Regions from separate parts of the Bacillus sp. LQ16 genome, predicted to be linked through region 1. Evidence: predicted binding sites of a transcription regulator. Region 1 holds the regulator's gene; the other holds the start of a gene.
The links. Region 1 encodes LexA, which represses DNA repair genes until DNA is damaged. Its sites were predicted from a motif close to CGAACATATGTTCG; they were not measured.
Positions count from the first base shown of each region.

Region 2: AC3EMB_RS11465 (YolD-like family protein) is a predicted target of LexA. The motif match lies at 2,303-2,316, and genes of this name have one in related genera.

Region 1 is NZ_CM173491.1:3,606,714-3,611,180, reverse strand. Features, by position in the region: gene glnA (type I glutamate--ammonia ligase) at 1-146, shown strand, start outside; gene AC3EMB_RS18075 (PadR family transcriptional regulator) at 681-1,004, shown strand; gene AC3EMB_RS18070 (DUF1700 domain-containing protein) at 997-1,539, shown strand; gene AC3EMB_RS18065 (DUF4097 family beta strand repeat-containing protein) at 1,540-2,343, shown strand; gene lexA (transcriptional repressor LexA) at 2,435-3,055, opposite strand; gene AC3EMB_RS18055 (YneB family resolvase-like protein) at 3,197-3,853, shown strand; gene AC3EMB_RS18050 (DUF896 domain-containing protein) at 3,899-4,138, shown strand; gene AC3EMB_RS18045 (bifunctional metallophosphatase/5'-nucleotidase) at 4,179-4,467, opposite strand, start outside.
Region 2 is NZ_CM173491.1:2,270,922-2,275,388, reverse strand. Features, by position in the region: gene AC3EMB_RS11485 (SDR family oxidoreductase) at 1-477, opposite strand, end outside; gene AC3EMB_RS11480 (hypothetical protein) at 619-819, opposite strand; gene AC3EMB_RS11475 (hypothetical protein) at 864-1,199, opposite strand; gene gerPF (spore germination protein GerPF) at 1,407-1,622, shown strand; gene AC3EMB_RS11465 (YolD-like family protein) at 1,831-2,166, opposite strand; gene AC3EMB_RS11460 (hypothetical protein) at 2,488-2,895, opposite strand; gene AC3EMB_RS11455 (hypothetical protein) at 3,144-3,362, opposite strand; gene AC3EMB_RS11450 (peptidylprolyl isomerase PrsA) at 3,780-4,467, opposite strand, start outside.

The DNA of each region.
Region 1 (4,467 bases):
TTACATTACAATCTAATGAAGTAGTATGCGGTGCACTAGGAGAACACTTACTTGAGCACTTCATCGAAGCGAAAGAGATTGAGTGGGATATCTTTAGAACACAAGTTCACCAATGGGAACGCGATCAATATATGTCTCTTTACTAAGAGGCTTGAACCCTTGATACAACTCGTATCAAGGGTTTTTTAATTCCCTATTATTACAATTTTATATGGTTGCAAAATGAAAAACAGCCACATAAAAGCCTTGATACTACGGTATCAGGGCTTTTTTAGTGAAGTTATTGGATATGTTAACTACTAGATAATGGATTGTTTTTGGTTATTTTGAATCATGTTACTAAGAAAATCTTTTCAAAAGAATTGATCTTATCTTTTTTAATCACTTGTGCTAAAACTTAATAATTCTTTACTGCCTTGTACAACGCGAGCGATGATTTTTATGTCCTCATCTGCAAGGCTATAAGTTTGTGGCTTGTGAATCAGATTATTACTCAATGATATTAACGTAATGATGCTCAGTTATAACACAGTCTTATTCAGAATTTCGTTAGTTCATTTTCTAAATTTAGGGAATAAATATAGCTTAGTACCTTGCAATAAATAATACTAAGTGGTATATTATGGATAAAACAGGTACCGTGTATTGAACAGTACTAAGATAGGAAAGGAGGATAACACTTGAACGTTCAGTTTAAAAAAGGTGTGCTTGAACTTTGTGTATTAGCACTTGTAAAACGTAAAGATAGTTACGGTTATGAACTTGTTCAGCAAATTTCTAATAAATTTTTAATATCGGAAGGGTCAGTATATCCTTTGTTACGTCGTTTGACGAAAGAAGGGTATTTTCAAACGTATTTAAAGGAATCTACAGAAGGGCCACCTCGTAAATATTATCAATTAACAGAGCAAGGGGAGACGCAATTTCATTTGTTGGTAACAGAATGGCGTGATTTTGCGAAAGGGGTACAAGAAATTATTGAAGGGGTGGAATGGGATGAGTAAAGAAGGGTTTCTTAAAGAATTATCAAGTTATCTTAGAAAGTTACCAGAGGAAGAGAGGCAAGATATTTTATTGGATTATGAAGAGCACTTTCAGTTTGGACTAGAAGAGGGGAAAACTGAATCAGAAATAATTCAGGGCCTTGGTTCTCCGAAAGTAATCGCAAAAGAGTTACTTGCGATGTATCGCTTCGATGAAATGAAAAAAAATCCATCGACTTCAAATGTGACAAGAGCTGTTATGGCAGCGATTGGACTTAGTTTGTTTAATTTTATTATTGTGTTAGGCCCGTTAGTCGCAATTGTTGCTTTTATATTTTCTTTTTGGATTGGTGGTATTGCTAGTGTAGTAACACCATTTTTCGTTATTGGAAAAGTATTTATGGGTACTTTTATATGGTTGGATCTTTTCGTTAGTATAACGTTTGTTGGAGTAGGTTTATTGTTGTGTATTATCGCTTTTTATAGTACAAAGTGGTTTAAGAGATTGTGTGTACGATATGTAATATGGAACTTCAAAATGATAAAAGGAGAGTAAATGATGAAAAAACTATTTTTAATCGCTATCGCTTGTATCATTATTGGAGTAATAGGAATTTCCCAAACATATGAAAAAGCAGTACAAACTGCTGAAAAAGGCGATAAAGAAGATGTAATTAAAAACGAAACATTAAAAAATATAGAAGTTAAGTTAGATGCCGGAGATATTGTTATCCAAAAATCTCCTGATTCTTCTTTTTATGTAAAGCAATCAGGAGATGTACGTAAACAAGAGATTCGTATTGCAGAAGATGGTGACACATTAAAAATTATTGGGGAAAGAGAAAAAGGTGCTTCATTTGATTTTTCTTTTTATGATTTTAGGTTTCAAACGTCTAAATTGACTCTCCTTGTGCCCGAACGCTCTTATCAAGATGTAAAAGTAAATTCATCTGCTGGACAAATCGAAATGAGTGATGTGAAAAGTGATAGCGTAAGTGTTAGAACACTTGCTGGAGAAGTAGAGTTGAAACAAGTAACGGCTAAGAATGTGGAGGGATCGACAAAAGCTGGTGAGGTGAACTTTAAGAAGGTATTAGGGAAAGTGACCGCAAAAACAACAAGTGGGGAAATAAATATTCAAGATCATGATTCCAAGTATAATCTAGAAGCAAGTTCAACTGCGGGAGATATAGATATTACTTTATCGGAAAAACCACAAGATGCGGTAATTACTGGGCAAAGTGCTGCCGGAGATGTAACAATTTTTAATGAAGAAAATAATAACGTAACAATTGGCAATGGTAGTAAAAAGATTAGCGGTAAAACGGCTGCGGGAGATGTGACGATTGAAACTCGTTAATAAGAAATAGAATGTATGGAAATCTATCAAAATACAAAAAAGAAGATAATTACCGTATATAAATAAGGTAATTATCTTCTTTTTATTATTTTTAATGTAAATCACGATATACGCCAATTACTTTCCCGATAACTGACACTTGTTTTAAAATGATAGGTTCTAATGAAGAGTTTTCTGGTTGTAGACGGAAATGGTCTTTTTCTTTATAGAAACGTTTAACAGTTGCTTCGTTATCTTCTGTTAAAGCGACTACAATTTCACCATTATATGCAGACTGTTGTTGGCGAACAACAACTAAATCTCCATCGAAAATACCAGCTTCAATCATACTATCTCCAGAAATACGTAACATGAACACTTGGTCTGCTCCAGCAACAATACTAGCTGGAAGTGGGAAATGTTCCTCTACGCTTTCGACCGCTGTAATTGGTAAACCGGCAGTAACTTTTCCGACAATTGGAACTTGAATAACAGATTGTGTTTCCGTATCCATTCGGTCTTCACCTAAAATTTCAATGGCACGTGGTTTTGTTGGATCGCGTCGAATGTATCCTTTTTCTTCTAATCGTGATAAATGTCCGTGCACTGTAGAACTAGAAGCGAGGCCGACTGCTTGACCAATTTCACGTACGGAAGGTGGATATCCTTTTTCTTGTACTTTTAGCTTAATAAAGTCGAGAATGTCTTGCTGGCGTTTCGTTAACTTTTCCATGTTTTCTAACACCTCGTTTTCTTTCATTTTTCTTATTAATAAGTATAACATGTGAAAAAACATTCTACAAACATAAGTTCGAACAAATGGCGGATTTATGTTACACTATAGGGAAATAATAGGGAGAAAGAGGGGTTCAAAATGAATGCAATTATTTATGCACGTGTGAGTACAACGAAAGAAGCGCAAGAAACATCATTATTACGTCAAAAAGATGAATTATTGCATTTAGCTGAGCGCTATCAAATGAATGTTACTAAGGTGATTGAAGAGCAGGCTAGTGGATATACAATTGAACGTGACGGTATATTAGAGGTGCTGGATACAATTCGAGACGAACAAATTGATGTGTTACTTATACAAGATGAAACGCGCCTTGGTAGAGGAAATGCGAAGATCGCATTAATGCATTGTTTACATAAAGAAGGCATAAAAGTATATACGCATACACATAATGGTGAATTACAATTGTCGGATTCTGATTCGATGGTATTAGATATTATTGGTATTGTTGAAGAATATCAAAGAAAGATTCATAATTTGAAAATTAAACGAGGTATGCAACGTGCAGTAGAAAAAGGTTATCGTCCAGAAAATAATTTAAAAAATCGTCATTTAAGTGTAGGAAGAGAGAAAAAAGAAGTGCCAATTGAGGAAATTGTACGTTTGCGAAAAAGTGAACTCACGTTTGAAGAAATTGCAGCAACATTACGTGGATTTGGTCATAATGTTTCAAAGGCGACTGTACATCGTAGATATGTAGAGTATACGAAGCAATTGCTTGATAAAGAAGAGTAACTATTGTATGATAATAATCAGTTTTGATTAGAAGGGGGATTCGAGATGATTAATCACGAACTCGTTGAACGCATTAACTTCTTAGCGAAAAAAGCAAAAGCTGAAGGTTTAACTGAAGAAGAGCAACGTGAGCGTCAATCGCTACGTGAACAATATTTAAAAGGATTTCGTCAAAATATGTTAAACGAACTTAAAGGAATTAAAGTTGTTAACGAAGAAGGTACAGATGTCACACCGACGAAATTAAAAGCTTTAAAAAAGCAAGATAATGCAAAATTAAATTAAAAGATGGGCGAAGCCCATCTTTTTTTATTTGTAAAAATCGTTATTTAATAACTTTCCAGTTGTTATTAACTGTTGCTTCTATCGTTTTATGTTCCAATATATAATTAGCGATAAGTTCAGACATATCTGTGGGTATATCTTTTACTACCGGTTTGTTTTGAAACATAAAGAAATTTCCCCCGCCACTTGCACGATAATTATTCATTACAACTTCATATTCTTCATTCATATTAAGAGGAGCACTGTTATGCTGTAAAGATTCTACTCTTTCACCAATTGGTTTTGAAATGTTTAATACATATGAAATCCCTTCCCACATATCATAATTA
Region 2 (4,467 bases), 1.3 Mb from region 1:
AAATTTCGAGGCACAATATGGCGCAAGCTCAGCTTCACCTTCTCTCCCCCAACTAGAACTCATATTAATGATAATTCCTTCTTTCCTAGCTACCATTGCGGGAACAAACGCTCTTATTACATTCACTACACCATTCACGTTTACATTCATTACATTTTCGAATTCTTGAGCCGTAATTTTCCAAAGTTGTGCATTTTGATTTACAATCGATGCATTATTTATTATCATATCGGGAGCCGTATGTCTATTAAGTATATAATTTGCCCAGTTGTTAACTTGCTGAGAATCTGAAACATCAATTACTTGAAAATCATGTATTTTACTGTACTGTTTTTTTAGTTCCTCAATTTTATCTTTTGAACGTCCACAACCATATATGTTCCACCCTAATTCATGAAATCGATCAACCATCGCACGTCCTAACCCTTGTGTCACACCTGTAATAATTACAGATTTACCAATTTCTTTTCTCTGCATTTCTCTCATCCTCCTTCCCTATATTTTACTCTCTTCATTTTTATTCAGCCATTTACTATAGTATCAACTCAACTCATACTTTAGTAATGGTTTTGATATTGCATACATAAATAAAAAAGTAACCATCATGGTTACTTTTTGCTATATATCTAAAAATTCATTGTTTATTTCATTATCGTTTTTACATTTCAACTTCTCTTTTCCACATTTCTCACACTGGTAAATATAAACTACACCTAATGTACCTTTTTTTAAATCCTCATTATCCTGCATCTTAATAAAAATATATTTATGTTTACAATGCGATTCACCCAAATAATTTTCAAACCACTTTTTCAACACAACACATTCCACCTTTATGATAGAACCTTTATTTAGCTGCCTTATTACATACTTTTATTTAAATATTCAATCTCATATTGCAATTTTTTAAATTGCTCAAAATGCATGGTAATAGATTGGCTACTACCATAATCAACATTTTGTTTCACTAATATAACACCCGTATCATGAAAAAGCGCTTCAAGTTCTTTCCTAATAGACACTTTCGCAATATGAGCTGTTTTAATTGCAGATAAAATTGCAATTTCATTAAACTTTAATTTTATTTCATTTGGACAAAATGCGTCTTCAACTAATATAACTTCATTACTATAAATTAGTGCAACAAGATTACTTGATTTGGCATCTGTTAAATCAACTTTTTTCATAATATCTTTCATTACATTTTGCCTCCTTAATTTTCGTATATATCAATTATACAAATTTTTTTAAAAAATTACTCAACTTTATTATATTAATTTTAACACACTTTTATTGAAATCCATGCTCCAAACGTTTTACTATTCCACAATTTTTATTATATGAACCATCTGGACTATAACTCCATATAGTAATGTTAACAACTTATTATAAAGCAGGTGAAAATTATGCCATCAGTTGTAGGGAATTTAGTTGTACAAAATAGTAATGGTTCATTTAACTTAGGTGATTTCTACAACGTTTCTCCAAAAGAAAATACGAAAGCTTATAATGGTTCTGGCGCATCAAACGTTGGTTTTGTTGTTAATACTTTTAGCGGTGTTAGCGCGACCAATACATTTGATTCTGATCTTGCAGATCAAAACCAAGTGGGTACAGCCTAATCTTATGTTCAACTTTTTGTATAGAAAATTTTAATTTGTCTATACTATAATCAGGCTGTTTGACAGCTCTTGTTGATTTTGGAGTACCCTATCTTTTTCTCCCTTTCCCTGGGGCTCAGCAGCTAGCACGAAGCTAGCTGCTTTTTCTTGTATTATTTGTCTCATAAATCAGAAATAAAAGAAGCTGCCATTTAATATTCAGCTTCTTTTACGTTATTTCAATAATATCCATAGCGTTAAATACGTAAGTTTTATAAAAGGCGTCTGTACAAATTACAATTTGTTTTACCGGATTGATATGTACAACAGTCATGTAGCTTGTTAGTATGTAACCATCTTCAAAATATGTTACCAATATTTCTTTCTCAGACAGTAATGACGTTAATAATTTATCAGAAATTCTCTCTTTTGCTTCGTTTGTTAAAAGCGGTTTTTGTACTTTTAATTTCTCTCCAATAATCTTTCTCATATTTAAAAGTTGTTCGGATATTACTGTAAACGGAACCCACTCTCTTTCTTCTTTTTGTATCTTTACATCGTTCATTTTTTATCTCCTTGATCATTTATACATTTATTTAGCCATACTATCCCTTAGTTATTTTTAATACGCACTAAACTCGGATTTACTTCTAAACTATAATTAGGTTACCTCTCAAAAGAACATTCGTTCTTATTATACACGAACTTACGTTCTTTTGAGAAGAGCCATACTTATTATTTTTTAACAAAAAACATAATTTTATTTATCTCCATACTTTTTCCTTTATCAAATAAGCTTCTCATTTCTTATGTAAAATGCATATAACAACTAAAAGGCGACTTCACACAAAGTGAAATCGCCTTTTCTTAAAAAATATTTCAATGTTTATTTTTCTATCCTAACTAATGTTCTTTCTGGAATACATAATTCATCTATATTAAAATGATTTATTTTTAATTTCAATTCCCCTACTCGTTCCTTATCTTCATCACCAACCCAACAACTGAATAATTCGATATAGTCTCCATCTTCCAAATAACCTTCCATAATCTTGCATAAAGTTAAAAGTTTTTCTTTCGCTTCTTTTTTTTCCTTTACGTTTTGCCACTCGACAAGTTCAATTCCCCAACTAGTTGAAACCTCATATATGTAATTTGTTTGGAATTGATACTCTTGTACCATTTCAAGCATACTTTCATCTGCAAAACATGATCCAAAAACAATTATATCATTAGAATCGGGCTCCGTTAACGGAATTTCTACATTACAGCCTATGTAACTTGCTAAACTCATTTTATACTCCTCCAATATTCGTATAAAAAATACTTCATAGTATATTTATTTACTCAAATATAAAATCCCTGCCTAAACAAAAAAGTTTTAAATTTTTTCGTTTATTAACCATCTATAACTGAACACATATACTATGATGAACGAACTCACAAAGCATAAGAAAAGAGAGCATTTACAACACTCTCTTTTCTTACATACTCTATGAAACTTTACAAAACTGAATCAGTGATTTTTATTATTATATTTCATTACATATACTTAGGTTGTACTATTATATGTAACTCTCTCTCTGTATCCGCTTTTTTCGGATGACGAAAATAATTAAGTTCGTACTTTAACACTTTATACTCAACAATTCCGATTTTAATCCCTTTCGTTTCTTTTAATATAGCTAATAAATCACTTACATTTTCATCATATGACTCAAAAATTTTCGCGCCGCCCTCTCCTTGAAAGATTACTTTCATATATTCTCCCCACCTTAATTTATTGATGTGGTAAATGACGCGTTTAATACGATTCATTATTTATCCTAAAATTTTCACACCAAAAAGAACATCCTTTCCATTCGAATGCTCAGCTTTTTACTAATTATCCATATTAAATATTTATTCAAAAACATTATATGTATTATTTTTTAAATTATGTTCGATATCCATTATTAAAGAATAAATATATGTAACAAACTTGCATAATGAAAACCGTATAATATCCACTTTCGTTGAAATAGTTATAGCACCTTTAATTATATTCCATTATTTTCCATTGTAATTCTTAATATTTAAATGTAATATTGTATTGTCTTACTATCTATTTATAACTCACACACTAATTAGAAAAGGGAACTCTATATGAGTTCCCTTTTCTAATTATGATTACAATCATTATTTCTTTTCTAGAAATTTAAATGTATCTTTAAATTCTTTATTATTCACTTTAATATCAGCATCTTTCAATAAATCATTGACTACTTGTTGTTTCCATTTACCTGTCGTATCTTGTAGTCTTTGTTGTTCTAAATCTTTACGAATTTTTTCCTTTACTTCATCAAATGGCTTCAATTCTTTTTTATCCGTCACTTTAATAATATGGTAACCGTAAGTTGTTTTAACTGGATCACTTACTTGGCCTGCATCTAATTTATACGCAGCTTCCTCAAATTCTTTCACTGTTTGTCCAGGAGCAAAACCAGATATTTCCCCGCCCTGTTCCTTTGAACCAGTATCTTCTGAATACTGTTTTGCTAAGGCAGCAAAATCTTCACCATTATTTACTTTCTCCTTTACTTCTTTAGCTGTCTTTTCATCTTTCACTAAAATGTGACTTACTTTCATTTCTGGTTTATAGTTATCTTTCACATCTTTTTCTGTGACTGTTGCTTTAATCGCTTTCTCAAATGCAATTTCTGGCTTCATTTTTTCTTTTAATTCATCTTCATTTTTCAATCCAAGTTGTTCTAAAGTTGATTTAAAGTTCTCACCCATTTTATCTTTTGCTTCTTCTACTTTCTTTTTTGCTTCCTCATCCGAAACTTTATATTTATCTAACAATGCCTTACTTAACATCATTTGA